DNA from 4 places in the Mycobacterium sp. SMC-4 genome. Region 1 is predicted to be linked to each of the others. Evidence: riboswitches for the same ligand, from Rfam matches in the RefSeq annotation. Region 1 holds a riboswitch; each other region holds the start of a gene.
What was found. Region 1 has a riboswitch for cobalamin ahead of KXD98_RS23470 (energy-coupling factor ABC transporter permease). Riboswitches for the same ligand answer to the same signal wherever they lie in the genome.
Positions count from the first base shown of each region.

Region 2: linked by a shared signal. The riboswitch ahead of KXD98_RS21415 (ABC transporter substrate-binding protein) and the one ahead of KXD98_RS23470 (energy-coupling factor ABC transporter permease) in region 1 are both predicted to bind cobalamin.
Region 3: linked by a shared signal. The riboswitch ahead of KXD98_RS25940 (iron ABC transporter permease) and the one ahead of KXD98_RS23470 (energy-coupling factor ABC transporter permease) in region 1 are both predicted to bind cobalamin.
Region 4: linked by a shared signal. The riboswitch ahead of KXD98_RS18670 (ABC transporter substrate-binding protein) and the one ahead of KXD98_RS23470 (energy-coupling factor ABC transporter permease) in region 1 are both predicted to bind cobalamin.

Region 1 covers NZ_CP079869.1:4,919,083-4,926,719, reverse strand. Annotated here, with positions in the region: gene lsr2 (histone-like nucleoid-structuring protein Lsr2) at 1-302, shown strand, start outside; gene clpC1 (ATP-dependent protease ATP-binding subunit ClpC) at 546-3,071, shown strand; gene KXD98_RS23485 (energy-coupling factor ABC transporter ATP-binding protein) at 3,080-3,871, opposite strand; gene KXD98_RS23480 (CbiQ family ECF transporter T component) at 3,864-4,610, opposite strand; gene KXD98_RS23475 (energy-coupling factor ABC transporter substrate-binding protein) at 4,620-4,964, opposite strand; gene KXD98_RS23470 (energy-coupling factor ABC transporter permease) at 4,961-5,686, opposite strand; cobalamin riboswitch at 5,725-5,928, opposite strand; gene KXD98_RS23465 (serine hydrolase) at 5,942-7,300, opposite strand; gene mhuD (mycobilin-forming heme oxygenase MhuD) at 7,275-7,592, opposite strand.
Region 2 covers NZ_CP079869.1:4,495,546-4,503,182, forward strand. Annotated here, with positions in the region: gene KXD98_RS21405 (iron ABC transporter permease) at 1-33, opposite strand, end outside; gene KXD98_RS21410 (trans-aconitate 2-methyltransferase) at 111-884, opposite strand; gene KXD98_RS21415 (ABC transporter substrate-binding protein) at 881-1,903, opposite strand; cobalamin riboswitch at 1,964-2,152, opposite strand; tRNA gene KXD98_RS21420 (tRNA-Arg) at 2,350-2,422, shown strand; gene KXD98_RS21425 (hypothetical protein) at 4,100-6,019, shown strand; gene KXD98_RS21430 (hypothetical protein) at 6,006-6,971, shown strand; gene KXD98_RS21435 (class I SAM-dependent methyltransferase) at 6,968-7,637, shown strand, end outside.
Region 3 covers NZ_CP079869.1:5,418,843-5,426,479, reverse strand. Annotated here, with positions in the region: gene KXD98_RS25980 (thiol-disulfide oxidoreductase DCC family protein) at 1-243, shown strand, start outside; gene KXD98_RS25975 (TIGR03854 family LLM class F420-dependent oxidoreductase) at 254-1,135, shown strand; gene KXD98_RS25970 (pyrimidine reductase family protein) at 1,185-1,886, opposite strand; gene KXD98_RS25965 (flavin reductase family protein) at 1,883-2,380, opposite strand; gene KXD98_RS25960 (adenylate/guanylate cyclase domain-containing protein) at 2,422-3,237, opposite strand; gene KXD98_RS25955 (hypothetical protein) at 3,361-3,543, shown strand; gene KXD98_RS25950 (cupin domain-containing protein) at 3,553-4,767, shown strand; gene KXD98_RS25945 (sucrase ferredoxin) at 4,824-5,654, shown strand; cobalamin riboswitch at 5,744-5,863, shown strand; gene KXD98_RS25940 (iron ABC transporter permease) at 6,101-7,114, shown strand; gene KXD98_RS25935 (ABC transporter ATP-binding protein) at 7,111-7,637, shown strand, end outside.
Region 4 covers NZ_CP079869.1:3,944,729-3,952,365, reverse strand. Annotated here, with positions in the region: gene KXD98_RS18680 (ATP-binding cassette domain-containing protein) at 1-2,055, opposite strand, end outside; gene KXD98_RS18675 (ABC transporter permease) at 2,052-3,017, opposite strand; gene KXD98_RS18670 (ABC transporter substrate-binding protein) at 3,043-4,638, opposite strand; cobalamin riboswitch at 4,655-4,791, opposite strand; gene cysD (sulfate adenylyltransferase subunit CysD) at 4,869-5,798, shown strand; gene cysC (adenylyl-sulfate kinase) at 5,831-7,637, shown strand, end outside.

The DNA of each region.
Region 1 (7,637 bases):
ACGGTGAAGGTGCCGCCGACGAGACTGTGGAATTTGGCCTCGACGGCGTCAGTTATGAGATCGATCTCTCCTCGAAAAATGCCGCCAAGCTGCGTAATGATTTGAAGCAATGGGTCGAGGCCGGCCGCCGGGTGGGTGGACGTCGGCGCGGGCGTTCGGTCGGAACCGGCCGCGGGCGGGCCGCGATCGACCGTGAGCAGAGCGCAGCCATCAGGGATTGGGCGCGCCGCAACGGCCACAACGTCTCGACTCGCGGGCGCATCCCCGCCGACGTCATTGACGCTTTCCACGCGGCCACCTGAGCGCCATCCATCCGTTCGCTACCGGCGAATTTCCTACCCTCGGATAAGGAAACGAATTTCTTGCCTCCGGCGTTGGTCCTGACAGTGCCGGGTAATGGCCCGATTGTCATGACTGTGTCACGCGAATAACGGACCGGCAGGCGGGACGCCCGGTGCTGCTGCCCACTAGAGTGGACGGCAGGTGTGCAAAGGGCCTCCAGAGGTAGCGCACCGACATATGCGATGGAGAGCAGGTAACCACGGATGTTCGAAAGATTTACCGACCGTGCGCGTCGGGTCGTCGTCCTGGCCCAAGAAGAGGCCCGGATGCTCAATCACAACTACATCGGCACCGAGCACATCCTGCTGGGCCTCATTCACGAGGGTGAGGGCGTCGCCGCCAAGTCGCTCGAATCGCTGGGCATCTCGCTGGAGGGTGTGCGCAGCCAGGTCGAGGAGATCATCGGCCAGGGTCAGCAGGCTCCGTCCGGTCACATTCCGTTCACTCCGCGCGCCAAGAAGGTGCTGGAGTTGAGCCTGCGCGAGGCACTGCAGCTCGGCCACAACTACATCGGCACCGAGCACATCCTGCTCGGCCTGATCCGCGAGGGTGAGGGCGTGGCCGCCCAGGTGCTGGTCAAGCTCGGCGCCGAGCTCACCCGGGTGCGCCAGCAGGTTATCCAGCTGCTGAGCGGCTACCAGGGCAAGGAGACCGCCGAGGCCGGTACCGGCGGGCGCGGCGGCGAGGCGGGCAACCCGTCGACGTCATTGGTGCTCGACCAGTTCGGCCGCAACCTGACCGCTGCGGCGATGGAGGGCAAGCTCGACCCGGTCATCGGCCGTGAGAAGGAAATCGAGCGGGTCATGCAGGTGTTGTCCCGCCGCACCAAGAACAACCCGGTGCTGATCGGCGAGCCCGGTGTCGGCAAGACCGCCGTCGTCGAAGGCCTGGCACAGGCCATCGTCGCCGGTGAGGTGCCCGAGACGCTCAAGGACAAGCAGCTTTACACCCTGGACCTGGGTTCGCTGGTCGCCGGCAGCCGCTACCGCGGTGACTTCGAGGAGCGCCTGAAGAAGGTGCTCAAGGAGATCAACACCCGCGGTGACATCATCCTGTTCATCGACGAGCTGCACACGCTCGTCGGCGCAGGTGCCGCCGAGGGCGCGATCGACGCCGCGTCGATCCTCAAGCCCAAGTTGGCTCGTGGAGAACTTCAGACGATCGGCGCCACCACGCTCGACGAGTACCGCAAGTACATCGAGAAGGACGCCGCGCTGGAGCGCCGCTTCCAGCCGGTCCAGGTGGGTGAACCGACCGTCGAGCACACCATCGAAATCCTCAAGGGTCTGCGCGACCGCTACGAGGCGCACCACCGCGTCTCGATCACCGATTCCGCGATGGTGGCCGCGGCCACGCTGGCCGACCGTTACATCAACGACCGGTTCCTGCCGGACAAGGCGATCGACCTGATCGACGAGGCCGGTGCCCGGATGCGGATTCGCCGGATGACGGCTCCGCCGGACCTGCGCGAGTTCGACGAGAAGATCGCCGACGCCCGCCGCGAGAAGGAGTCCGCGATCGATGCGCAGGACTTCGAGAAGGCCGCCAGCCTGCGCGACAAGGAAAAGCAACTGGTCGCGCAGCGGGCCGAGCGCGAGAAGCAGTGGCGCTCAGGTGATCTCGATGTGGTCGCCGAGGTCGACGACGAGCAGATCGCCGAGGTGCTCGGCAACTGGACCGGCATCCCGGTGTTCAAGCTGACCGAGGAGGAGACCACCCGTCTGCTCCGTATGGAGGACGAGCTGCACAAGCGGATCATCGGCCAGGAGGACGCCGTCAAGGCCGTCTCGAAGGCCATCCGCCGTACCCGCGCCGGCCTGAAGGACCCCAAGCGCCCGTCGGGCTCGTTCATCTTCGCCGGCCCGTCCGGCGTCGGTAAGACCGAGCTGTCCAAGGCGCTGGCCAACTTCCTGTTCGGCGAGGACGACGCGCTCATCCAGATCGACATGGGCGAGTTCCACGACCGCTTCACCGCGTCGCGGCTCTTCGGCGCCCCTCCGGGCTACGTCGGCTACGAAGAGGGTGGCCAGCTCACCGAGAAGGTGCGCCGCAAGCCGTTCTCTGTGGTGCTGTTCGACGAGATCGAGAAGGCGCATCAGGAGATCTACAACAGCCTGTTGCAGGTGCTCGAGGACGGTCGCCTGACCGACGGTCAGGGCCGCACGGTCGACTTCAAGAACACCGTGCTGATCTTCACGTCCAACCTGGGCACGTCCGACATCAGCAAGGCTGTCGGGCTGGGCTTCTCCCAGGGTGGCGGCGAGAACAACTACGAGCGGATGAAGCAGAAGGTCAACGACGAGCTCAAGAAGCACTTCCGTCCGGAGTTCCTCAACCGTATCGACGACATCATCGTGTTCCACCAGCTGACACAGGACGAGATCATCAAGATGGTCGACCTGATGATCGGCCGGGTCGCCAATCAGCTCAGGGCCAAGGACATGGCCATCGAGTTGACCGAGGCGGCCAAGGCGTTGCTGGCCAAGCGCGGGTTCGATCCGGTGCTGGGTGCGCGGCCGTTGCGTCGCACCATCCAGCGTGAGATCGAGGATCAGCTCTCGGAGAAGATCCTGTTCGAGGAGCTCGGCCCGGGCCAGCTGGTCACCGTCGACGTCGAGGGCTGGGACGGCGAAGGCGCCGGCGAGGACGCGAAGTTCACGTTCGTCGGTACCCGCAAGCCGGCGGTGGTCGCCGAGCCGGATCTGGCGCAGGCCGGCGCGCCGGAGTAAACCGCGCGTCAGATCTCGTCGGGTCGCAGCACCGTCCGGTGCAGTTTGCGTGACACCGCCGCCCCCCAGGCGAGGGTGAGGCGCGCACCGGTGAGCAACTCATCGTCGACCAGCAGGTCGTGAGTGGGTCCGCGCTGCACCGATCGGTCGCGCAGCACCAGGGTTTCCTGCGACCAGGTCCACGCGGTGTCGACGTCGTGGGTGGCCAGCACGACCGTGGTACCGCTCTCCGACAGTGCGGTCAGGGTGGCCAGGAGGTCCTGGACCGCCCGCGGATCCAGGCCCGCGGTCGCCTCGTCGAGCAGCAGCACCCGCGGGTGCATTGCCACCGCACCGGCGATTGCGACCCGCTTACGCTGACCGAACGACAGGTGGTTGGGTGTGCGCTCGGCGAGGTCGGTGATGTCCAGCGCGGCCATCGCCGCATTGACCCGAGCCTGAACCTGGGTCCGGGTCAGGCCGAGATTGGCCGGGCCGAACGAGACGTCGGCCCGCACGGTCGCGCCCACGATCTGGTCGTCGGGTTCCTGCAGCACCATCTGTACCCGGGTGCGCAGGCGGGTGCGATCGGCCCGTGAACCGGTCAGCGCCGCGCCGTCCAGATACACCGCGCCGGTGGTCGGCTTCGTCAAGCCCACCAGGATCCGTAGCAACGTCGTCTTGCCGGAGCCGTTGGCCCCCAGCAACGTGATTCGCTCACCCGCCCGTAGCGACAGGTCCACGCCGTCGAGTACCCGCGGTCCCCGCGGGTAGCCGAAACCGACGTTGCGCAGTCCCAGGACCACGGTCTCGTCACGCACCCTTGCACATCCTCCAGGTCAGCAGAGAAACCGTGGCGATCATGGCCAGCGTCGCTGCGGTGGCGGCCAGCCTGGCCGGACGTAGCGGTCGGTCTGCGGTGAGCACCGCGGTCCTGCCGGGTTCGGCACGCAGCGCCATCGCCTCCGACATGGCCCGCGCGCGTTCGGTCCCGCGCACGAAGATCAGCGCGGACTGGGTGCCGAGCACCGCGATCGCGTCCCGCGGCCCCCGCAGACCAAGGCGCAGTCCGACCGCCTCCCGTGCTGTCCAGGCCGACCGGAACAAGATGCCCACCAGTCGGTAGGTCAAATCGGCGACGTGGCACAGGGAAGCCGGCACACCGGCCCTGCGGGCCAGCTCGAGCAGGTCTGCCATCAGCGTCGTCATCGCCAGACCGATCGTCGCCGAGGACGCGGCGATGGCCCGCAGCGACGTGTCGATCGCCAGGTCCACCCCGCCGGGCTCCAGATGCGGTCCTCCGCGCAGGCTCACGGCGATCGGAATCGACCCCAGCGCGATGAACACGACCGGACCCAGTAACGCCAGCCAGAAGATGCGTGCCGGGACCCGGGCCAGGGCCAGTGTGGCCACCACGACGGCCAGCAGCACCAGCGGTGCGCCGGTCCGGGGTGGCAATAGCATCGCGCACAGCAGCAGCCCGCCATAGAGCCCGAGCTTCTCCGCCGCCGGGTGACCTGACCACCGATTGCGTGCCGCGCTGAGGTCGAGGGGGTTCACCGGTGCGACTCAGTCGCTGCCGCGGTCCTTTTCGCTCGCCTCGCTGCGGCCGCGGTTGCGACCGGCGTACCACCCGATCGCACCGCCGAGCACGATGCCACCGATTCCGGCCTGCAGCGCGAACAGACCGGACTCGACCTCGCCAGGCAGTTCGCCGACCAGCGGGGAGAACCACGGCTCGTAATCTTCGTGCAGTTCGGTGATCACCTCTTCAGCCTGGCCGTCAGCGCCGCCGAATTCGGCGTCCGAATCGCGCGCGTAACCCAGGAGCAGGGAGCCCACGGCAATCACCGCGGCGAGGCCGAGCAGTACCGAAACCAGCAGGGCCGCAGAGCTTTTACGACGTTCACTCATCGGTCGATGACCTCTCGCTCGGAGCCGTTGTGTTCGTCGCCGGCGCCGGTGGGCACCTCCTGGCCCTTGAGAAATCCCAGGCTCAGCAGCTCCGACGACGCGACCTGCATGAGCACACGCACGACCCCCACGGTGATGAGGCCTTCGACGATCGCCAGCGGAACCTGGGTGATCGCGAACACCCCCATGAATTCGACCAGGCTTTCGGCGATGCCGCCTTCGGCGGCCGGGAACGCCAGCGCCAGTTGGATGCTGGTGACGACGTAGGTGACCAGGTCGGCCACGAACGCCAGGGCGAACACCGCCGGCAGCACACCGACCCCGGCTCTGCGCAGCGCGAAGAACACGGCGAAGCCGGCCCACGGACCCGCGATCGCCATCGAGAACGCGTTGGCGCCCAGGGTGGTGATTCCGCCGTGCGCCAGCAGTAGTGCCTGGAACAGCAGCACCACCGTGCCGAGGAAGGCCATCACCGGTGGTCTGAATATCGCCGTGCCGAGCCCGGTCCCGGTCGGGTGCGAACTCGAGCCCGTCACCGACGGCAACTTGATCGCCGACATGACGAAGGAGAACGCGCCGACCGCTGCCAGCAGCGGACCCGACGACGGGTGGCGCTTGACGGTGACGACGACCTGTCTGGCCCCGTGGACGACGAACGGCGCCGCCGCGATGGTCCAGGCCAACGCGTGCGCCGGGGGCAGGAAACCCTCTGCGATGTGCATGTATATAGCCGTGCCTTTCTGCCCAGCACCTCGTGGGCATCGTGTGTCGGTGCCACGGCCGGTCTCCTGGCTCACGGATCCACCGGCTCACCCTTCAGGGGCCCGGTGCGCCGGTATCCGCCTTCCCACCCGCGCGTCGAGCGCGGGCAGTGGCATGGAGGACACCGGCTCCCCGTTCACAGTGGCGAGGGCCGCCCCGGTCTCACACCGGGTTCCCGTACACCGCAGCAGGTGGAGCGTACTCTCCCGGGACGGTCAGGGTTGAACGAGAGCGAACATCTGCTCAGCCATCGACAGCAGCCATGCCGCGGCGGTCTGGCTGCGGTACTGCGGCCAATTGGACTGCATGCTGACCACCCACGGCTGCCCGGTCCGGTCGACGGCATACCAGCTGAAGGTCAGATCGCCGGGCAGATTGCCGGCCTTGGCGCCGATGTAGGGCCAGATGGTGCGGTCCAGGTCGATGCCGGGGACCGCCGAGAGGACGTCGACGACCGGAGCGGCCTCGCCCACCGCTGCCTTCTGCAGCGCCGCGTGCAGGCGGCAGATGTCCGAGGCGCTGCCGTACCACTCCGCGCCGATGTCAGAGGCCGGCATGTGGGTGCGTTCCGGGTCCGGCTCGTAGGGCCGGGTGGTGGTCTGCTGAAGCAGCTGGGCGCGCTTTTGCGGCGAGGCCTGTTTCCACTGTTCGCGCACGTCGGGCTTACCCCAGCCGACCGAGAACAGCTGGTGCATGGTCGGGAACGGCGTCATGCTGGCCGGGTCGTGGTGGCCGGCGAGCACCAGCGCGCGCTCCACAGCGCCGGGGCCAAGGTGGCCGATGAGCAGATCGGTGGCCATGTTGTCGCTGGCCGAGATCATCTGCTGGGCGGCCTGCCGGACAGTGAGGGTGGCGCCAGGGGGCAGGTGGTCGAACCCGGAGGACCCGACGGCCTTGGCTTTCGCGGTGATCGTCAGCGAGTCGTTCCAGTGTGCGTCGCCGGTTTTGACCGCTTCGGCGACCGCCAGCAGCACGTAGAGCTTGAAGATGGAGGCCAGCGGCAGCGACAGGTCTGTGTTGGTGCCGGCCACCTTCTCGCACCGGCCGTCGACGACCCTGGCGACCTGGTAGGAGTATCGGGCGCCGGAGTCGGTCAGCTGGGCGTCGACGTCGGAGAACTGCTCGATGACCGGCTTGACCAGACTGACCGCGAACCGGTCGACCAGGCTGGAGTCGTCGGTGCGCAGGTCGATGCTCTGCTCGACCCCGTAGGACGTGGTGATCCGCAGGGTGGCGTTGCCTGCGCCGATGTCGACGTCGGTGACGGTGAAGGGGCGGTCCCACCACATCCGGTCCAGCGTGACGCCCACATGTTCGACGACCTCCGGGGCGGCCAGAGTGCGGATACCGACCTCACCGATCGGCCAGTCGCTGTTGAGCATGTCCATGGTCTGCTTGGCGCGCAGACCCTGCGGGGTGTTGATCGCGATGGGCACGCCGTAGGCGCCGTCGGCCGGCGCCGTCCTGGTGGCGGTGCACCCACCGGCGAGGACCGCGACGAGTGCCAGCGCGGCCAATTTCGTGGCCGCGCGATGTCGCGTCCCCGCCCTAGCCCGTGTTGTCGGTCCCGGCAACGTCGAGCACGACCTCGAACTCCAGCAGCGATGCGCCGGTGGCCACGGGGTTCTTGCGCTCGCCGGCGTGTGCCTCGACCGCGGGCCCGTTCGCCCAGGCCTGGAAGGCCTCGTCGGACTCCCACTGTGTCACCACGAAATAGCGGTCCTCGCCCTTGACCGGGCGCAGCAGCTGGAAGCCCAGGAAGCCGGGTTGGTTGTCGACCGCGTGAGCGCGGTGGGCAAACCGCTTCTCCAACTCGGGCCCGGCGTTGGGCGGGACCTCGATTGCGTTGATCTTGACAACAGCCATGGTTCTCAGGCTACCGGGTGTCGCGGACGTGGCCATCGCCCATGA
Region 2 (7,637 bases), 420 kb from region 1:
CCCGCCGATTCCGATGAGCGCAACCAACGGCATCGCCACCGAGCGCGGACGTCGCCGGGCCGGGCGGCGCTGCGCTCCGAGCTGCGGTGTGGTCAGAGTCGACGGCGGGGTCACTTCATGCCGAGCACAACGTAGTCATCGAGGATTTGCCACACCGTTGCCACTTCGGTGAATCCAGCTTGCACCAGCGCCGCCAGATGGAAATCCACCGCGGTCGGCGGGGAGTCGGGCCTGTCGGCGAAACGCTGCTCGCGTTGTGCGGCAAGTGCAGCTGCGCCGGGTCGGGAGCTCACGTCTTCCCACCACGCATCCCAGGTCAGCGCCCCGTTGGCATACGCACGCTGCTGGGTGGCCTCGTCATGTGCCGCGGCCAGGCGGCGCAACCTGGGCAGGCGGTGGTCGAAGCGGAAGTGGTCTCCATTCAACAGCACTCCGCCGGAAGCCAGCAGTGATGAAGCCCCGCAGTAGACGCGGACCAGTTCGTCGGGCGGTAGCCAGTGCAGGGCCGTGGTCGACACCACCGCGTCCGGCACGCGCCCGTCGAGTGCGGTGGTCACGGCCGCCGTCCAACCGTCGTCCTGCAGGTCGGCATCCAACACGGTCATTCGCCGGCCGTGGACTCCCCCGACGGCGCGCGCGGCGATGTCGAGCAACAGCGGATCGTGGTCGACGGCCAGCACGGTCGCCTCGGGTATCGCGTCGAGAATCCGAGCGCTCAACGACCCTGGTCCGCAGGCCAAGTCGACCACCAACGGTGCCCGACCGCAGGCAAGTCCGACCGTTTCGACGATGATGCGGAATCGGCCTTCACGGTCAGCAATGTAGGCGGCCTGCTGGGCATCCCATGCTGCGAGCAGCGCACTGGGGTCACTGACTGCGGTCATCGATCGACCATCCCCAGCGAGCGCAGCCCGGCCGCGACCTTCTCGACGGCATCGACGTTGCGCAGCGACGGGTCCATCTCGCTGCCGGACAACACGATCCACCGTCGTTCCCGCACCGCCGTCAGCTGACTGGCGACCGGATCTGACTCCAGGAACTCGATTTTGGCGGCGATGCTGTCCCCATCGTCGCCGCGGGTGAGGTCAGCCAGCACCAGAACGTCGGGATCGCGGTCCAGAATCGCCTCCCAGGAAATCTCCGGCCACAGTTGGCGGTTGTCGGCGAAGGCGTTGGTCGCACCAACGGCTTCGGTGATGATGCCCGGTGCCCCACAGCAGCCCGCGATGTAGGGCGCCTTCGTCGAGGAATACCACCACATCAACGAGAGGCCGTTGGCGTCCAGGCCATCCGCTGCGGTCGCCATTCTGCTGCTGAGGGAGGAGATCAGCTCTTCCCCACGCTCGGAAACACCGAAGATTGTTGCTACATCGCTGATTTCAGCGTAGAGGTCATCCGGTGTCAAAGCCCGCTCCTGCTGCGCATTCTGGCCGGTGCATTCGCTCGATGACTGATAGGTCGGCACGCCGAGGCTTTCGAAGCGATCACGCGGCGCGACACCCTCGTCGGTGAACGACCAGTCGAAGATGGCGTAGATGAAGTCCGGCTTCTCACTAAGCACCCGTTCCAACGACGGATGGTCGTTGCTCAGGACGGGCACCTTGGCATTCTCGGCGGCAAGATCGGGCAGCACGGGGTCACTCCACGACGCGGTACCGACCATCCGGTCGGCAAGCCCGAGGGTCAGCAGGAGTTCGGTTGCCGGCTGATCGATGGTGATCGCCCGTTGCGGCGGCGCGTTCACCACCACGGTGCGGCCGCAGTTCTGGACCGTGACGTGGTAATTCCCAGCCGAGGGGCCCGCGGGGGCGGCGGCCGGAGGGGCACCCGCGGTAGCGCTGCAACCGGCAAGCAGGCCGATCAGCAGAGCCGACAATCCGATATTTCGCCAACGTCCAGACACCCGACGCCTTCCGATCCGGGACCCAATCGCGAGGTCCATCCGACAGTCGAGCCCGGCAATGTGCGCCGGGCCCGAGCCAGCAGGTGTTCGGACTCGGGATCGTCCAGTCGGAGCGCCTTCCCAGACCCGTCGCCGGGTCCAGTGGCCGCTGCTCCGCCCGTCCCCCATACCGCTGCGCGTCAGCTCCGGCCTCTCACCGGATTCCCTGACCCAACCGAGGTGGGTGCAACTAGCTCGCTGGGACCATACCTCGCGCGGCGACGTGGTGGCATGGGTAGACCCCGGGCTGGACGCGCGTGACCGCCAGCGCCCGTCCGCTTTATTGAAAACCATTTTCAATAAGGTATCCGATGGCCCACCGACACTCAACCGCGTGGCCGACATCCCCTGCCACGGGACCCGAGAACCATCGCGGGCTCCGACCGACTAGATTCAAGGTGTCCCACGCCCTCGTAGCTCAGGGGATAGAGCACGGCTCTCCTAAAGCCGGTGTCGCAGGTTCGAATCCTGCCGGGGGCACTTCTCGTTTTTGCAGATCAGGACATGTTTCCGGGCGGTTGCCCTACTGCTAGACCCTCCCCTCTGGTCGGTGCTTGGTCGGTGCTTCGTTGGCATCGGATGGCGTCCTTTAGACGCTGCAGCTGCGCCACCGAGACTTCGACCGCGCGGTTAGTCGTCGTCGCCATTAACATTTCCGGGTGCAGGGAACCGCATGGATGCTAATGGGCTTGATAGCTCTAGTTATCTTGTTCATGACTCGGGACGCCACTTTTACCAACGACAACTTCGTCGGTTGGGCACTTTGGCAGTACATAATGACCGCGGTCCCGTTCGCGCTGATCACAGCGGGGCTCTCAAAGAACCTCGGCCTAGCAACCCTCAGCCTCGGCGAACACCTCAGCCGAATGCTCACTCAAGTCCGAGGACCGGCGCGTAGCGCATAGAGCTGCCTTCGACACACCACCATGATATTCGGAATGCTCGGAAGTCCCCTGGATGAACCCCTTCTACGGGCGACTGTTCCACGGCGACTTACACGCCGAATACCCGACAACCTGAAACTATTGCCCTCACAACCATCAGCGACAGCCACCGTTCGCGGTGAGACAGCGAGCAGTCGCCGACGGTGCCGAAGGAATTCCAGCAGGCCCCACTGCCGCATGTTCTCGCCGAAGCTCCGCCCTCGACCCGCACAACCATGTACCAACAGCACGGGTAAAGACCAGTTGAACTCATTCACTGGGGACACGCCGAACTCGTCGCGGCGGTGTAGGTCGTCGAAGGTCCATGACCGAGGAAGCAGCCGGGGCTACCATAACGGCTGGTGAAGGGATCAAGGGGCAGCGTGGACGCAGACGAAATACTTGATACAAAGATGTACCTTCGGCGGGTACGCGAATGGCCTGAGGCGGATAGGGTGAATCCGGTCCGTTGGCTGGAAGGGTTCTCAACTCAGCACATTAACCATGCTACTGCCCTGCTCGATTCCTTCGTCTTCATCAGTGATAAGCAAGTTCGCAAGCTGTTCACCAGTACTGTGCACGCATTGTCGTGCGAGATCTCACGCCCTGGCTCTTCTTATGTGGAAAAGCAGCGCCTCTGGCGTGATTTCCTAGACTCCGTAATTGTTAGTGCGCCGACCGGTGAGGTGCCGAATCCCACCGACTCGGGCTTCATATTCCAGCGATGGGCACGGACAGAGGTAGGCATAGACGAGTCCCGTATAGTTCTCGCGTCTGACCTTCGGAGTGCCGTCGAAGCAAGGGGCGGTCCGCCATTGATAATGGTCGATGATTTCGCGGGCTCGGGGGAACAGTTTTTAAACACTTGGCAACGGCAAGTATGGCCCACTAGTCCCAAGACGTTAGAAGAACTGGCCGCGGTGCACTCGATAGACGTATATTACCTTCCCCTAATAGCAACTCAATACGCTATAGATCGAATTTCAAGGGAAGCACCGGGAGCCACACTAAGGCCTAGCCATGTCTTGAGTGACGTATACAACGCATTGGACCCGAATACTATAGTATTCCCCGATGACCTCAAGGCGGATGCCGCAGCATTCATACGGGACGCCAGTGCCGCGGCAGGTATCACGAAGTGGGTCGACGGCTTCCATCATCTTGGATTGAACATCGCATTCGGACATTCGATACCAGATGCATGTCTTGCACTGCTGTGGAGTGAGGAGGGGGGATGGAAGCCGCTGATGTCCCGAACATAACTGCATCAGAGCTTTCAGTCACCGAGAAAGCTCAGCGCTTGAATGCTGTGTTCGGATCGCTAAGAGCCGAATATTTTCGCGACGAGCTGTTTGAGCTATTTACGCACCCCGCGTATTTCCCGGAGTTGCTTGACCGAGGTCCATGTTTACTCGTAGGCGGTCGTGGGACCGGCAAAACGACGGTACTTAAAACACTGACTTACGAAGGACAGGCGCATTTCAACACATCACGGCCAGTAAGCGACTGGGACTTTGTAGGGCTGTATTGGCGAGTCGACACGAGTATAGTCAGGGCATTCGAAGGCGAAGAACTTTCCGAAGTCCGCTGGACGCGGCTATTCGCTCACTACGTCAATCTGACCCTATCGGGGCTAATCCTAGATTTCCACGAGTGGTACGAAAGCCGATCTGCTTGCCCACTCGAAGTGTCGAAGAAGAGCCTCGAAATGGCAGCCAGATCACTAGGCATACCGGGTGTAACCGAGACAATCGATCTTAAGTCAGGTATAGAGTCAGCACTTCTCGATTTAGAAACCACGATAAACAATCTTGGACGGGAAGGTGAGGCGTCCCCGACCATATCTGCCTCTGGCCGCCCAGTTCAATACCTCATCGAAGCGATCAACGCAGACAAGACTTTGCGTGGCAAAACGTACTATTTCTTGATCGATGAGTATGAGAATCTGAGCAATTATCAACAACGATTGATGAATACCTTGATCAAACACGCAGGAGACCATCCCTATACATTCAAAGTCGGAATGCGTGAGATGGGTCATCGGGAACGTTCGACGATCAATCCGGATGAGCAGCTAATAGCTCCAGCGGACTACAAGTACATTGATATTTCCGAGCGGTTTGATGATGCATCCTTTTCAAATTTCGCGAGACAGGTTTGCGAAAGCCGACTAGAACGCCTGCGCCAAGAATTTCCAGTCTTGGACACGGTGGACGAACTTTTTCCTTCACTGAGTGAGGAAGCGGAGGCCGAGAAACTCGGCGTTGACAACCTAAACGAACGTACGCGCGCTGAGCTAAGTTCACTCGGTGCGTCCGAGGACGAGCTCGCCAGCTTCGACTCTCTTTCCCCATTGTCGGCTTACTTGGTCAAGTACTGGGCCGAATCCAAACGGATTGATTCGCTAACAGTGCTTAGAGAAGCGTTGACGTACAGCGAAAGATGGAATACGCGATTAAGTAACTATCAGCATGCAATGCTCTACACGATTAGGCGTGGTAAGCGTGGTTTCAGAAAGTATTACAGTGGTTGGCCTACGTTCACCAAACTAGCCGATGGGAACATTCGATACTTACTCCAACTTGTCCACGAAGCGCTTCAAACTCACCTTCGATCCCGTCCAGATGCTCTGGCTGTGCCTGTGGCTGCCGAAGTACAGACGGAATCAGCAGGAGTGATCGGTGCGCTAGTGGTGAGGCAACTTCAGGGTGTGTCAGCCAATAGCGCACGCCTCACGAGACTCGTGTTGGGTCTTGGCAGGATATTTCAAGTCATGGCCGCGCAGCCTGAAGGGCATTCTCCCGAGGTGTCACAATTTCGTTTGAGCTCGACGCCTGACGATGCGAGTGAGGATCTACTTCGCGCCGCTGTGATGCATTTAGCCGTTCGGCGTTTTGCCACTGATAAGATGGCGGCAGTGTCTGGGCAGACCAGGGACTTTAGTTACCAGCTGCACCCGATATTCGCACCGTTTTTCATTTTCAGTTACCGAAGCAAACGGCGGATGGATTTAACGCCGCAAGAGTTGAATGGGCTAGTTGATAGTCCTGCCGCGACTATTTCCAGCATCCTGCGGAAGAGTAACCGCTCTGTTGAAGAAGAGCTTCCTCCCCAATTGATGTTATTCAGTGGGTACTACAATGACCCTGATTGATGAGCCGCTTCTGACGCGAGTAATACCTCGGAAGGATCTTCAGCTGGAAAAAGGTTCTTTTTATCTCTTCGGACGCGGAATTGAGGACAGGGCTGTCATTGACTCGAGTTGGAGAGCTGCTGCAGAAGCCGACGGAGTTCTTTTCCTTGATGTCATAGAAAACGGAGACGCTGTCATCCTCATGTCTTCTCAAGGCGAAGTTTTGAACTTCACGGGCCGAAGGCGTGAGCAAGCCATTGCCTTCTTCCAGTCGAAGCCCAGTTACCTAGACATTACTGGTATGTCGTATTCAGCTTGGGGGCCACTTGTTCTGGCTGCGGTCGAGTCAGGGGCCCCGTTTAGAGTGGTCTACGTCGAACCAATGGACTATAGGCGGAGCGACACACCGACGCAGGGAATGAACTTTGACCTGTCTGAAGGTTTTGAGGGTATTCGGCCTATTCCCGGGTTCGCAACCCTGCGGCTAAGAACCAGTTCTGATTGGCACCTTGTGGCTGCACTCGGTTTCGAAGGTGTCCGTTTCTCGTATGTGCTGAATGAGTTGGAGCCGGCTAGCGATAGAGTGCACCCTATAGTCGGCGTCCCCGGCTTTCGACCCGAATTTGCTTCACATGCATTCATCGCGAACCGTGCTGACTTGGACGACGTGGCTATCGTTCCGAACATCAGACTGGCGAGAGCTAACTGTCCTTTCGACATGTTCCACACTCTTCGGAAACTGCATGAAGACATCGGTGGAGCGCAACTGAGGCTGGCCCCCATCGGCACAAAGCCGCACGGTCTCGGTGCGGTTTTGTACACGATAAGCAGTCCGTCTAATGTTCAACTGATCCATGACCATCCGCGTCGGAAAGCCAAGCGAACTCTGGGTGTCTCGCAGGTCTGTTTGTACGAGGTATCGACGTTCTGCGAGTCGGATCTCTTTCGTAAGCCCGTGAGTAGCGGCCCGTGACGCTTGAGAATGACCGGCACTACACGCCGATGTGGCTTGCTGATGAGCTTTCGCACCTGCTGCCGGCAGATATCAACAGCGTCGTTGATCTGTCGGCTGGTGTTGGGTCACTGCTCGAAGCGGCGTGCCGGCGCTTCGGTCGGTTGGCCGTGGGCGCAGCGGACCTGGATTCGGAGGCAGTCCGGCATCTTCGAAAGGCGCATCCGGACTGGAAGGTTAGTTATACCAACTCTCTTGTGCCAAAGTCGTACCGTGCGTCGGCTGCCTTTCGGCAGCTGTCCGGTTCCTACGACGCCGCGCTGCTGAATCCACCGTTTTCTTACAGAGGTGGCTCGCGTATCAACCTGGTTTGCAACGGCTCTACCTACAAGGTGACGCCTGCGACTGCGTTTGTTGCCCATGCGATGAACTGGGTGCGGCCCGGGGGGACGATCGTCGCCATCGTGCCGAAGAACGTGATGGATATCCGAACCGATGCCAGCGTGTGGGGAGGTTGGAGATCGGAACTCCAAATCGACCGCGTGCGGGAGCTGGGCAGGCATACGTTCCAGAGCGCGCGTACAACAGCGATGGTTGTTGTGCTCAAGAAGTCAGCTCGTCGGAGGCGGGGGTCCCGAAATCTTGGCGCTGTGAGCGTTCCCTCGGTCTTGCCCGCCACCCTTGGCC
Region 3 (7,637 bases), 500 kb from region 1:
CGCAACGCGGGACGGACCGACGAGCAGGTCGACATCCAGTCGGCGGCGCTGCTGCAGGTGGCCAACTATCTCGGCGGTTACTGGCGGCTCCTGTCGGTGACACGGGTGATCCCCGCAGTGCTCCGCGACTGGCTGTACCGCAGGTTCGCGTCGATCCGGTACCGCATCGGCGGACAGTACGAGACGTGTCCGATCCCGTCGCCCGAGGTGCGCAGTCGATTCCTCGACGCGGCCTACGGATAGCGACTCGACGATGAAGGTTCGCTTCGGAGTCAGCCTGGATCTGGGGGCTCCGCCCAGTGAGTTGGCGGGCACGGTGGACCGCATCGAGGCCGCCGGGATCGACTCGCTCTGGTTCTCGGAACTGGTGTATTCCCCAGCGGTGGATCCGTTCGTCGGGATGACGTTCGCGCTGGCGCGCACCACGCAGTTGAAGGTCGGGACATCGGTGGCAGTGCTACCCGGCCGGCACCCGGTCCTGGTCGCCAAACAGCTGGCGTCGCTGGCCGCACTGGCACCGCGACGGGTGCTGCCGGTCTTCGGCCTTCGGCCTGCCGTGCCCGCGGAGCGCGACCTGTTTCCGGTGCCCGACGGTCGGCGCGCCGCGGTGTTCGACGAGTCGCTGCGATTGTTGCGGACGGTCCTGTCCGACGGGGGTGTCAGCTTCACCGGCGAGTTCTACTCGGTGCGCGATGTCGAGATCTTGCCCAAAACCACCAAGCCACTGGAAATCTGGCTCGGGGGCTCATCGTCAGCGGGATACCGCCGCATCGGACAATTCGCCGACGGGTGGCTCGGCAGCTTCCTCACACCCCGCGAGGCCGGATCAGCCGTCGACGCCATCCGCGCTTCAGCACGGGCGGCGCAACGCACCGTCCCGGATGACCATTACGGCATCAATCTGGCTGTCGGGGACGGTGCATTGCCCGCCCAGGTCCTGCAGACGATCCGCCGGCGGCGCCCCGACATCGACCCGTCCGAGCTCGTCGCGACCGACTGGGCGCAGCTGCACCGGCAGATCGATGCGTACCTGGAGGCCGGGTTGACGAAGTTCGTGATCAGGCCGGCGACCGGGGCCGATTCCGACACCTTCCTCGACGAGTTCGTCCGCGAGATGCTGCCACGGCAGAACTGACTCACGCCGAATGTGCTTCGGGGGCGCGATTTTCGGTGAAATGCCGCCGTCACCGCACAACCGGTGACCGGCGCGAGTATTTGAGGTAGAGGTAGTCGGCATGGGTCAACACGTGGTCCAGCGCCATCGTTCGCGGAGCCTGCAGCGCGGCGCTACCGGTCCCGACGTCCTGAACCCCGGCCAGCGTCGGCGACACAGTCACGCACAATTCATCGACGAGATCGGCACCGGTCAACACGTCCAGCAGGGTCGGACCGCCCTCACACAGGATGCGGTTCAGACCACGCTGACCGAACTGGGTGATGAGGCTGGTGACGTCGACGGTGTCGGTACCGGCGATCAGGACGTCGCGGCGGTCGTCCGGGGCGAGGTTGTGCTCCTGCGCGGATCGCTCGGTGGTGACGAGGATGTGGCGCTGCGTCGGATCGGCGAACATCGACTCCGGAAGCTCACCTGTCCTGCTGACGACAGCCAGCGGCGGTACGGGACCCGCGACCGCATGTAGGCGCACCGGTCCGTACCGCTCGGCGCGCGCGGTGCCGGCGCCGACCAGAATGACGTCGGCGAAACCCCGCAGCGCGCGTAACAGCGACTGGTCGAGCGGATCGGAGAGTGGTCCGGCGCGCCCGGCGAACGCGGCGGCACCGTCGGCCGAAAAGATCATGTTGGCACGCACTCCCGACGGAGGCGTCGAATAGAAACCGATCAACTCGGTCAGATCGGCGACGCTGCCCAGACGCGGCACGCTCATGCCTCGTGTCCGGGGTTCAGGTCCCGAACGTCGGCGAAGGTGACCCAGTCGGTGAAGTCACCGGGCGCCTGGCCTGCCACCGGTTCCAGGACGTGGGCGACGTGGTCGCCGACGTCGAAGCGGTCCCGGATCTCGCCGACGAACCAGGCTCCCGCGGCGTCGAGAACTGGGACTCCGGCAGGCCCGTCATGCCAGGCCGTGCGGGCGAACTTGTCTGTCTCGTCGCCGGTTTCGCTGCCGAAGAGCCGGGCCACATCGAGATGTTCGCGGGAGAACACATGCACCGCGAGGTGTGTCGCGTCCTGCGCGATCCGGAAGGTCTGGTTCTTCTTGGACAACCCGATGAGAAAACGCGACGGGTTGATGCTGGTTTGGCTGCCGAATCCCACCAGGCAGCCCGCCCGATCGTCACCCGCCCGCGTGGTGACCACGAACATCGGATAATCCAGCAGTGAGACCAAAGCTTCGAAGGGGTCGGTACCAGAGGCGGCCACCCCGCCAGTATTCCCCTGGTCGCGCGTAACGACACCACGGGTCATCGCTGCACCGGATAGACGGTCTGCGCATCGCGGATGCCTTTGAATTCGACCTTTTGAGGCTCCCCGAATCTCAGGTCGTCGGCACCGTCGAGACAGGCCCGCAACGCTTCGCTGACCATGATTTGGCCGCCGTCGGCAAGGTCGGCGATGCGCGCGGCCATCGCCACGTCGATACCGAACAGATCCTCCCCGCGCCGCACCGAGGTGCCGACGTGTGCCCCTATCCGCACCCGGATGCCATCCCAGCGCTCGCTGTCACCCGACAGCGCGTGCTGGATCTCGACGCAGCACCGCAGCGCGTCGGCGGGCTCGGCGAACGCGATCATGAAGCCGTCGCCCTGATTCTTGACGACATAGCCGCGGTGCGCCCGGACCCGGCCCTCGACCAGAGCGTTGTGCCTCTCGAGAAGCCGGACCCAGGCACGGTCGCCCATCGCCTCATTGCGCTCGGTGGAGCCCTCGATGTCGGAGAACACCAGCACCACCGACCCCGATGCGGTGATCTTCGCCAGATCGGGACGCTCGACGCGCGCCCAGCCGGCCAGATCCTCGATCGAGCTGCGCACCTGCCCACCGATCCCCTTGCGGATGATGGCGTCGGCAGTCTGGACGGTGTTGGCAACCGCCCGGACGGCCAGCGGACCCACTCCGACCGGCCTGCGTGGTCGGTGCGGCCTGTCATCGACCCGGGTGCGGCGGGCCAGGGCTCGGCGAGCCCCGGCCAGCTGCCGCCGCGACACGATCAGCACGACGCCCAGCGTGGTCAGCGCGGCCGTCTGCAACGCGACGACGATCCACAAAGCTACGGTCACCCTGCCGATTATCGACGAGCGCGCCGGGTGCGCGGTTTACCCACGCACCGGCCGGGAAACTCTCGCCACACCGCGCCCGAGCGACCGGCTTGACCAGGCGCGGCCCGACGAAGGAGATTTCCCATGGCGATCAACGACGACGACATCACCACCACACCGGGAGACGGCGGTGAGGGGACCGCGGACGGCGGCTCGAACCCGGAGGGCCACGACGGCGGGGCGGACGGCACCGCAGGCGGTGAGGGCACCGCGGACGGCGGCTCGAACCCGGAGGGTCACGACGGCGGGGCCGACGGCACCGCGTAACCGGACTTCATGCTGAGTCGCTGCATCGGTACCGACCCCCAGGAGTTCTCCCGGAATCACTGGGGGCGGTATCCGTTGCTCAGTCCTGCCCGGGAATTGCCGCGGAACTTCACCGATCTGCTGTCCAGTGCGGCCGTCGACGAGTTGCTCGCCGAGCGAGGGGTTCGCGCGCCGTTCATCCGGCTGGCCAAGGATGGCAGCGTGCTGGCGCGGGACTGCTATCTCGGCCCCGCGGGTTTCGGTGCCGAGGTCACCGACCAGGTAGACCCGGCCGGAGTCCTGCAGCAGTTCGCGGCAGGCGCGTCGATCGTGCTGCAGGGCCTACATCGACTGTGGCCGCCGGTGATCGACTTCGTCCGCGCGATGGTCGACGACCTCGGCCATCCGGTGCAGGCCAATGCCTACATCACACCGCCGTCCAGCCGCGGCTTCGAGGCGCACTACGACGTGCACGACGTGTTCGTCCTGCAGACCACCGGGCACAAGCACTGGACCGTTCATGCACCGGTGCACGCCGATCCGTTGCCGTCCCAGCCGTGGACCGAGCATCGAGGCGCGATCGCCCGCCGCGTCGCCGACGACGAGCCGGTCATCGACACCGTGCTCGCTCCCGGCGATGCGCTGTACCTCCCGCGCGGCTGGATCCACTCGGCGCGGGCCCAGGACACCGTGTCGATTCACCTGACCGTCGGGGTGTCGGCGACCACCCGGCTGGATGTGGTGCGCGCGCTCGTCGACCAACTGGCAGACCACGAAGAGTTCCGCAGCTCCCTGCCGATGGCCCTCGATGCGACCAACCGTGACGAAATGGTCGCCACAGCAACAAAAATCCTGGCTGAACTGACAGCGACGCTGCGGGACAGCACCACCGAGCTGAGCGAGGGAGTGGCCACGCGACTGACACAGCAGTACGCGGAGCGGACCCGTCCGGTGGCGGTGCGGCCGCTGGCCGTCTTCGACGCGGCCGAACATTCCGCCACCGTTGCGGTGCGCTGGCGTGGCGGCCTGGTTGCCACTATTGGCCGACATCACGGCCGGGTGCGGCTGTGCCTGCCGGACCGCACCATCGATTTCCCCGACGTGTGCGCCGACGCGTTGGCTGCGCTGCACCGCGGCTCCGTGATGCGCGCCGACTCGCTGCCCGGACTGGATGCCGCCGACGGCGCGGTGGTGCTGAGCCGCCTGCTGCGTGAGGCGGTCGTCGTGCCGGTGGATCACCCGTGACCGATGTGGTGAAGCCGACGCCGTGCAGCGACCAGTCCCTGGCGCGCGGCGATCCGATGTATGGCACCGCCTCGGCAGGTCACACGTGGCTGCTGCTCGAGCTTGAGGGCGGCTGGGGGCCGTCGGCATTTCTGCAGTCGCCCAGTGTCATCGACCCGCAGCTGGGTCGTGCCGTCGTGCGCCGCGCAGAGGCCGCCAAGCTGCGCATTGCGGCCATCCGCCGGCACGGCCGTCGCTCGGCAACGCCGCGCTGGCGTTGGTATGTCGCGCACGCCGACCCAGGCGTCGAGTCGCTGTGGCACGGTGAGGTCGGTGATCCCCGTGAGTACCTCGAGGTGCCTCTGGACGGCTCCGGCGGTGAGCCGGTCAGCGGTCCGCTGGTGGCTGTCTGTGCGCACGGCAAGCACGATCAATGCTGCGCGGTGCGCGGTCGCGCCGCAGTGTCCGCGATCGCCGCGGCGTATCCCGAAAACACCTGGGAATGTTCACATTTAGGGGGCGACAGGTTCGCCGCCACCATGCTGATCTTGCCGGAGGGTTTGTGTTACGGCCGGGTGGACTCGACGGATGCGGCGGGTCTGGTCACCCGCTATCTCGATGGACGGCTGGACACCCGGTTCCTGCGGGGCCGCACCTCGCTTCCGCACGCCGTCCAGGCCGCGCAGCACTTCGCGCGTCTGGAGCTCGGCGACGACCGCATCCACGCGTTCGCGCCGCTCGACGTCGAGTCGGAGCAGGAGCTGACGCGCGTGGTCCTGCAGTACGACGTCGGTTCCGTGCAAATCACGCTGCGCAACAAGATGTCTGAGCCGCTCTTGTCACAATGCAGCGCGACTGTGGCCGGCCCGGTGCGCACCTTCGAACCGGTGTCTTTGGTCCACGGGTAGTCTGCCGCCCACCGGGGCCGTGTGACCCCGTGCGCGCGGCGCGGGGTATCCCGCGGTACCCTTTGCGCGGTAACAGCCGCGACGGGGTGAGGAAGCCGGTGTGATTCCGGCACGGTCCCGCCACTGTGACCGGGGAGCAGACCCCACGCGTGACCACGGCCCATGGGCTGGAAGGTCGGGGCGAGCGGCGATCCGGGAGTCAGGACACTGCGCCGCCGCGGGCCGGTGATACGGGGCGTGGAAACCCCGGAACGGAGAGCGAAGATGGATACTCATGCCCGTGTCAGATGGACACCCGCCCCGCGAGAGGCGGCTCTGGTCGTGTCAGTCCGGATCCGCGTCACCCTGACGTGATACGGGTGGCGGCCACCACTGGCCGCCGCCGGACATCTCCCCAGCACCAGCCGTCGGCCGGAGCACTATCGCCGGCGTGGTTTGCAGCGTTGATGCTTGCTGTCCTCACTCTGGGTCTCGTCTCGCTGGTCATCGCCGTCGGGATTGGCTCGGTACGGATTCCAGCAGACACCGTGGTGGAGGTGGTCCGAGCCAAAGTGTTCGGTCCGGCGGACTCAGCGGTGGCTCCGCATGTCACACAGATCATCTGGGACCTTCGGCTCCCGCGCGTCATTCTGGCCGCGCTGGTGGGCGCGGGGCTGAGCCTGGTCGGCGTGGCCGTACAAGCCTTGGTGCGCAACCCCATTGCCGATCCGTACGTACTCGGGGTGTCCTCAGGCGCCTCCATCGGTGCAGCCGCGGTCATCGTCTATGGGAGCGCACTCGGGCTAGGCATGTTGGGCCTGAGCGGTGCGGCATTTCTCACCGCCACTGTGTCGATGGCGTTGGTGTACCTGGTCGCTCGCCGGGGTCGGGCCGGGCTGGATCCGTTGCGGTTGGTGCTCACCGGGGTGGTCGCGGGTTATGTCCTGTCGGCACTGACCAGCTACCTCGTTTTCCTCGGCGACCCTCGGGGTGCCCAACAGGTGCTGTTCTGGCTGCTCGGCAGTTTCGAACGCGCACGCTGGTCGACACTTGCCCTTCCGGCGCTCGTCTTGGGGGTGGTGCTGGCGTGGCTCCTCATTCGGGCGCGGGCGATGGACGCTCTACTGGCCGGAGACGAGGCTGCCGTGACACTCGGTGTGCCGGTGGTCAGGGTGCGACTGGAGCTGTTCGTGGCCACCGCGGCGCTGACGGCGGTGATGGTCGCCGTCTCCGGAGCCGTCGGCTTCGTCGGCCTGGTCGTCCCACACATCGTGCGCGTTCTGGTCGGCGCACTGCACCGCCGGCTGTTGGTCGGTAGCGCGCTGTTCGGTGCGGCATTCATGGTGTGGGTCGACCTGGCGGCGCGTACGGTGGCCAGTCCGCAGGAGATCCCAGTGGGCATCCTGACCGCTCTTGTCGGCGGACCGTTGTTTCTGTACCTGATGTCTCGGCGGGACCGCCAACTGGACGGTGCGCGATGACGATCCCCGTCGATGTCGACGTGCGGGAGTTGGCCATCCGGGTTGGGGGACGGTTACTGATCGACGGCGTGAGTATCGCGGTGGAGCCGGGGTGCTGCGTGGGTCTGCTGGGTCCGAACGGCAGTGGCAAGTCCACGCTCCTCAAGACGATCTATCGGGTCCTCAACGCCGAGCGTGGGGATATCCGCCTCGGTGGCGTACCCGCGAGCGCGATGGATCCTCGTTCGTTCGCGCGCACGCTCGCCGTCGTCGCCCAGGAGTCACCGGTCGACGTGCAAATCAGTGTCATCGACATGGTCATGCTGGGCCGCATCCCTCATCAAGGCCTCGGCGGTAGATCGTCGGTGAAGGACCGGTCCGCAGCTGTCGACGCCCTCGACACCGTGGGTGCGCTCGCTCTCGCCGACCGGGTGTGGCCGACGCTCTCCGGTGGCGAGAAGCAACGTGTGCTGCTGGCCCGCGCCCTGGCCCAGGAGGGGCAGGTGTTGGTTCTCGACGAACCGACCAACCACCTCGACGTCCG
Region 4 (7,637 bases), 970 kb from region 1:
GGAGGTCACCTCGTCGCACACCAGAATCTCTGGCCGGCTGGCGATCGCGCGGGCCAGCGCGACGCGCTGAGCCTGACCTCCGGACAGCTGGGGCGTTTTTCGTTGGAGTACCTCGGGGCCCAGGCCGACGAGCCGGAGCAGACCGGCAGCTTCGGCAGACGCCTCGGTAGCGGATCTGTCCGAGCCCAGGCGCAGCGGACGGCACAGCTCCTGTTCGACGGTGCACCGGGGGTTCAACGACCGGCGCGGATTCTGGAAGACCAGCTGTATCGCGCGGCGTTGCCCGGGGGTGCGCCGTCGTGCTGTGGAGGCCAGTTCGACGTCGCGCCAACGGATTCGCCCGCGGTGAGGTGGGTGCAGGCCGACCAGGCAGCGTGCCAGTGTGGTCTTGCCGCTGCCGGATCGGCCGACGAGCGCGACACATTCCCCCGATCCGAGGGTGAGATCCGGCAGTTCGAGTTCGGTGCCGTCGCGATACCGGGCGACGAGGTTCTCGACCCGCAGGACCGGTTCTGGTGGCCGCACCGCCGTCGCGGGCGCCACCCTGACGGCAGGCCGGTCGGGATGGTCGTCGACGATCGTGCCGTTGCGCAGCGTGATCACATCGTCGACGAGCTCATCGACCGTGTCGAGGTCGTGGGTGACGAGGACGAAGGTGGTGGCAGTCGTGGTGCGCAGCGTGCGCAGTGTCGCAACGAGAGTGGCGGCTGTCTCGGCGTCCAGGCCGGTGGTCGGTTCGTCGAGCACCACGACCTCGGGCCGGCTCAGCAGGGCAAGCGCAATGAGGACTCGCTGCTGTTGACCGCCGGAGAGCTGATGCGGGTATCTGCGCAGGAATTGCCGGTCGGTCGGCAACTCGACACTGCGCAGTGCATCCGCAACCTCGCCGGGGCCGCCGGTGCGGTGCGCTCGTTGAATCTCGCGGAAGTGGGTCTGCACGCGCAAGGCGGGATTCAGCCCGGTCGCCGGGTCCTGCGGGACGTAGCCCATCCTGAGAGCAGGGTCTTTGCCCGGCCACGGGTTTCCGCGGCGGGTCAGGCCGGCGGGCAGTGCGTCCAGCAGGGCCAGGGCGAGGGTGGTTTTGCCGGCCCCGGAGGGACCGACGAGGGCGATACTTCGACCTGCGGGCAGGGCCAGCTCTACCCCGTCGAGGATCGTGGTGCCGTCGGCGTCGGTCACCGTCAGGCCGGGTGCCCCGCCGCCGCGGTCATGCGACGGCCGCGGTGCGGCCATACGGTCGGGCCGCGGTGCGGCCATACGGTCGGGCCGCGGTGTGGTCAGGCGGTCGGCGACCAGGTTCAGGGACACCACCAGCGCGGTGATCAGACCGGCAGGTACCAGCACAGACAATGGGGCCGCACCGATACCCGCACGATTCTCGGTGACCATCAGGGCCCAGTCCGGTGCGGGCTGGTGGGTTCCGAGACCCAGGAAGCTACTCGCGGTGATGATGCCCACCGTTGCCGAGACGCGGATACCCGCGTCGGCGATCAGAACCGGTTGCAGGTTGGGCAGGATCTGCCGCAGCGCGATCTGCCGGTCGCTCTCGCCGCGGGCCCGGGCCGATTCGACGAAGCCGGTCGACAACAGCTCGATCGTGGTGGTCCTGACGATCCTGGCCACCCACGGAGCGATCACCAGGGCGGTGGCCAGCACGATTGCCGCAGGCCCCTTCCCGACGGCGGTGGCGATGACCGCGACGACCAGAAACCACGGCAGCACGATCATGGCGTCGACCGGCCGCATCAGCCAGCCATCGGCGCGCCGACGCATACCGGCGGCAAGGCCGACGGCAACTCCCAGTGCGTAGGACAGCACCAGGGCTATCGAGGTGAAAGCGACCAGCCGGTATCCGCCGTGCAGCACCCGCGCCAGGACATCGCGACCGACGAAATCGGTGCCGAGCAGATGGCCCAGCGACGGCGCCTGGAACGGGACGCCGTGCGCCTCGGTGGGGGAGTATGGGGCGACAAAAGGGCCCAAAGCGATCAGAACACCCAGCATGAGCAGGGCCGCAGTGGCCGGTGTTCTCCCGATCCACGTCGTGCGCGTCATCGGTCGAGCACATTTCGGCCGGCGGGAGTCAGTGTCATCGCCACCAGGTCAGCCGCCAGGTACGTCAGCAGGCCGAAGGCGGCCAGCAGCACCGAGGTCGACTGCACGAACGGGAGGTCCCGCGCCGAGATTGCGCGCAGGAGTTCATGCGCGAGTCCGGGATAGGCGAAAAGTGTTTCCACGATGGCAATTCCACCGAGAAGCCCGACCACCGCCCCGGCCAGCGGGTGCACTGCCGCCGATAGGGCGTTGGGTGCCGCATGCCGAAGAATGAGCCGACGCTGCGGGATCGCGTTGATCCGCGCTGTGCGGATGTAGTCGCTGTTCATCACCTCGGCCATCTGTGCCCGCGCCACCCGAATGGGATGTGGGGCCAGCCCGCACAGCAGACACAGCACCGGTAGAACCAGTATCTCGGGGCGCTCCAACGGGTTGGTGCCGGCCGGTACCAGCGATACCGCGGGCAGCCAGCCGAGACCCAGCGCAAGCCACGAGATCGACAGGACCCCGATGACGAACGGTGGAACCGATTCCGAGGCCAGCGCGACGGAGCTGATCCATCGGTCGAAGCGCGATCCCGGGTAGGCGCCCGCGGACAGACCGACCAAGACCGACAAGGGGATCAGTATCGCCACCGTGACCGCGGCCAGGACCAGGGAGTTGCCCAACCGAAACTGCATCACCTCCGCGACGGGACGCTGGGACAGCAGCGATGTTCCGAGATCGCCGCGGGTCAGTCCGACGATCCACTCCACGAAACGCTCGACAGCGGGGCGGTCCAGGCCGAGTTCGGATCGCAGCGCCGCCAGCTGCTGCGGGTCGGGCTGACCGGCTCCCTGGCGTGAGAGCAACACCGTCGCTGCGTCTCCGGGGAGAAGCTCGAACAACCAGAATGTCAGACCCGCGACCACGAAGAGGACGATCGCTGCGCCGGCCAGCCGCCTGGTGACGTAGCGCGTCACCTCATGGCTCGGGGCGCGGGCTCGGTCATCGGGCGATCCAGCTGGTCGAGAAGTTCGCCCAATCGCCGGTGCCCGGGACGCCGTCGCGGATTCCCTGCACGTGGGTGCGTACCGCAGTGGGTTGCAGAGCGAAGCTGTGCAGGATGTGACCGCCCTCGTTCCAGAGCTGCTCCTGCAGTTCGTCGTAAAGCGCCGCGCGGCGATCTGCATCCATCGTTGCGCGCGCTTCGTAGAATTTCCGGTCCCAGTCCGGCCTTCGCCAGCCGGTGCCGTTGTCGGGTGCGTCGGAGGTCAGGGCCTGGCCGTAGAAGTAGTCCAGACTGTAGTTCCACCAGCCTGACTGGGTCAGTGGCCGATTGCCGGAGATCTGTGAGAAGTAGATGTCGCCCGGCTCGGTCTGCAATTCGACGGTGATACCCGACTGCTTGGCCTGCTCGGCGAACAGGGTGGCCGACTCCAGTTGGCCCGGACTCACATCGGCGGTGTGCAGGGTGACGGTCAGATTCTGGTGGCCGGCTTCGCGCAGCAGCTCGCGAGCCCGCTGCGGATCACAGGAGCGTTGTGGCAACCCGGAATTGTAGAAGGGAGCGCCCTTGCCGTAGAGGTCGTTGCCTTGCTCGGCGAAACCGTAGAACACCGAGTCGACGATCGCTTGACGATCCACCGAGAGCCGCATCGCCTCGCGCACCCTCGGATCGTCGAACGGCGCCATGTCCACTCTCATCTGGAAGGCGGACATCACACCCGACGGCGGGGTGACCAGATAGACATCGGGCTGTTCGCGCAGGGCGTTGCTCTGCGCGGGCGCCAGCTCGTAGACGACGTCGGCTTCCCGCGACAGGAAGGTGTTGAGTCGGGGCTCGGTCGCTGCGATCTGTAGGATCTCGACGGCGTCAAGGTATCCTGGTCCGTCCCAATAGGTCTCGTTGCGGACCAACCGCGTCCGGTCACCCGGCGACCACGATTCGAGCACGAACGGGCCGGTGCCGACGGGCAGCGTCGTCGAGTCGAAATCGGTGCTGCCGTCCTTGACCACGTAGACGTACCAGCCGGCCAGCACGGAGCCGAAGTCGGCCAGCGGCTCTTTCATCGTGACGACCACCGCGTGCTCACCGTCAACCTTGGTGGCCGCGAGGTCGATCATGGACAGGTCGCCCGACGACGGCTTGTCGGCATCGAGCATCCGCTCCAGACTCCACATGACGTCGGCCGCAGTCAACGGGCTGCCATCGCTGAACCGCACTCCCCGGCGCACGTTGAGCCGCCATTGGGTGCCGTCGGCGTTGGGTTGGAGCGACTCGGCCAGCCGATAACGCAGCGTGAGGTCGTTGTTGTATTCGACGAGCCGTTCCCAGACGTTCTTGGACACCGCGCCGCCGGCCGAGTGCGGCACCACGTGAGGGTCGAGCACGTCGGCGCTGGCCGAGGTGCCCGCGAAGACGGTGCGCAGTGTGCCGCCGCGGATCGGCTCGCCCGAGCCCGGTTCGCCGGTCGGTCCGCCAGTGCTGCATCCGGTCAGTACCAGGGGAGCGCCCAGGGTCAGCAGGCCGGCGCCTCCCGCGCCGACGAGGAACCGTCGACGGCCGAAGGTACGACGAATCGCGTCGTCGGCAATATTCATCTGTTGTCGTCCATCCTCGTGGTGTCGAACGTCGCGCAGGCGATCTGGCTCCCCGTCGCGGTCCGCGATCGGGTCACAGTTGCGGGACAGCCCCGGATTCACACCGGCGTTCCCCTGCGTCGAACGAGGGCAATGTAACACCGAAATGTTGACAGTTCAGAAGTTCATCGGGCACCATTTCTGACTATGGCTGTAAATATGGTCAGTTCTACCAACTTTATGAGGAAATGATGACCGCCACTGACGAGCTGACCCGAAACGCCGGGCGCTACGAACTCAGCCACCTGCGCGCGCTGGAGGCCGAGGCGATCCACATCATCCGCGAGGTCGCCGCCGAGTTCGAACGGCCGGTGCTGCTGTTCTCCGGCGGCAAGGACTCGATCGTGATGCTGCATCTGGCGCTCAAGGCCTTCCGGCCCGGACGTCTGCCGTTCCCGGTCATGCATGTCGACACCGGCCACAACTTCGACGAGGTGCTGGCGGCGCGCGATGAGCTCGTGGCCGAGTCGGGTGTGCGCCTGGTCGTGGCCAAGGTGCAGGACGACATCGACGCCGGCCGGGTGGTCGAGACCATCCCCTCGCGCAATCCGATGCAGACCTTCACGCTGCTGCGCGCGATTCGGGAGAACAAGTTCGACGCCGCATTCGGCGGGGCGCGTCGCGACGAGGAGAAGGCGCGCGCCAAGGAGCGGGTGTTCAGCTTCCGTGACGAGTTCGGGCAGTGGGATCCGAAGAGTCAGCGTCCGGAATTGTGGAACCTGTACAACGGCCGGCATCGCAAAGGCGAGCACATCCGGGCCTTCCCGTTGTCGAACTGGACTGAATTCGACATCTGGTCCTACATCGGTGCCGAGAAGATCGCGCTGCCATCGATCTACTACGCGCATCGGCGTCCGGTGTTCGAGCGCGACGGCATGTTGCTGGCGGTGCACAAGTTCATGCAGCCCCGTAAGGACGAGCCGATCGTCGAGAAGACCGTCCGGTTCCGCACCGTCGGCGACGTCACCTGCACCGGCTGCGTGGAGTCCACCGCCGCCACCGTCTCCGAGGTGATCGCCGAGACCGCGGTGTCGCGGCTGACCGAACGCGGCGCCACCCGCGCCGATGACCGGATCTCCGAAGCAGGAATGGAAGACCGCAAACGTGAAGGGTATTTCTGACATGGCCGTGCGCAGCGACGGGAGGAATTGAGATGGCGACGTTGCTACGCATCGCGACCGCAGGTTCGGTCGACGACGGCAAATCGACGTTGATCGGGCGGCTGCTGTTCGACTCCAAGGCCGTGATGGAGGATCAGCTCGCTGCGGTGGAGCGCACCTCCAAGGAACGCGGACACGACTACACCGATCTGGCGCTGGTGACCGACGGTCTGCGGGCCGAACGCGAGCAGGGCATCACCATCGATGTGGCTTACCGTTACTTCGCGACCGCAAAGCGCAAGTTCATCATCGCCGACACCCCGGGCCACATCCAGTACACCCGCAACATGGTCACCGGGACCTCGACGGCGCAGCTGGCCATTGTGCTCGTCGATGCCCGCCACGGACTGCTGGAGCAGTCTCGCAGGCACGCATTCCTGGCATCGCTGTTGGGTATTCGCCACATCGTGCTGGCCGTCAACAAGATGGACCTGATCGGCTGGGACCGGGATCAGTTCGAGAAGATCCGGGACGACTTCCACGATTTCGCCGCCCGGCTGGACATCCACGATGTCACCGCGATTCCGCTGTCGGCACTCAACGGCGACAACGTGGTCACCAAGTCCGACGTGACTCCCTGGTACGAGGGCCCGGCACTGCTGAGTCATCTCGAGGAGGTCTACATCGCCGGCGACCGCAATCTGGTCGACGTGCGGTTCCCGGTGCAGTACGTGATCCGTCCGCAGACCCGTGAGCACCACGATCACCGCAGTTACGCCGGAACTGTGGCCAGTGGCGTGATGCGCGTCGGCGACGACGTGGTGGTGCTGCCCACCGGCAAGACCAGCCGGATCGCGAAGATCGAGGGCCCGGGCGGGCCGGTCGACGAGGCGTTTCCACCGATGGCGGTCTCGGTCAGCCTGACCGACGACCTCGACGTGTCCCGCGGCGACATGCTGGCCCGGCCGAACAATCAGCCGCGCGTCACCCAGGAGTTCGACGCCACGGTGTGCTGGATGGCCGATGGCGACTCGCTCGAACCGGGCCGCGATTACCTGATCAAGCAGACCACTCGCACGACCCGGGTCCGGGTGGCCGGGCTGGACTACCGGCTCGATGTCAACACCCTGCATCGGGACAAGTCGGCAACCGCGCTCAAACTCAATGAGCTGGGCCGTATCTCGCTGCGGTCGCAGGTCCCGCTGCTACTCGACGAATACTCCCGCAATCCGGCGACGGGTTCGTTCATCCTGATCGACCCCAACACCAACGGCACTGTCGCCGCGGGCATGATCCTGCCGCAGGTCTCGGCCCGCACCGCAAGCCCCAATGCGGTGCGCCACCAGTCGCTGTGCACCGCCGAGGACCGGCTGACCAAGGGTCGCACCGTGTGGTTCACCGGACTGTCCGGTTCGGGCAAGTCCTCGGTGGCGATGCTCGTCGAACAGAAGCTGCTCGAAAAAGGGATTCCCGCTTACGTGCTGGACGGAGACAACCTGCGCCACGGACTCAACGGCGACCTGGGATTCTCCATGGCCGACCGGTCGGAAAACCTGCGCCGGCTGGCCCACGTCGCGGCGATCCTGGCCGACGCGGGACAGGTCGTGCTGGTACCGGCGATCAGCCCGTTGGCTGAGCACCGCGAGCTGGCTCGAAAGGTCACCAGTGAAGCCGGGCTCGATTTCTTCGAGGTGTTCTGCGACACGCCGTTGGAAGATTGTGAGCGCCGGGATCCCAAGGGGCTCTACGCCAAAGCTCGCGCTGGGGAGATCACTCATTTCACCGGTATCGACAGCCCTTATCAGCGGCCCAAGAATCCAGACCTGCGACTGACTCCCGAGCAGAGCCCGGATGCCCATG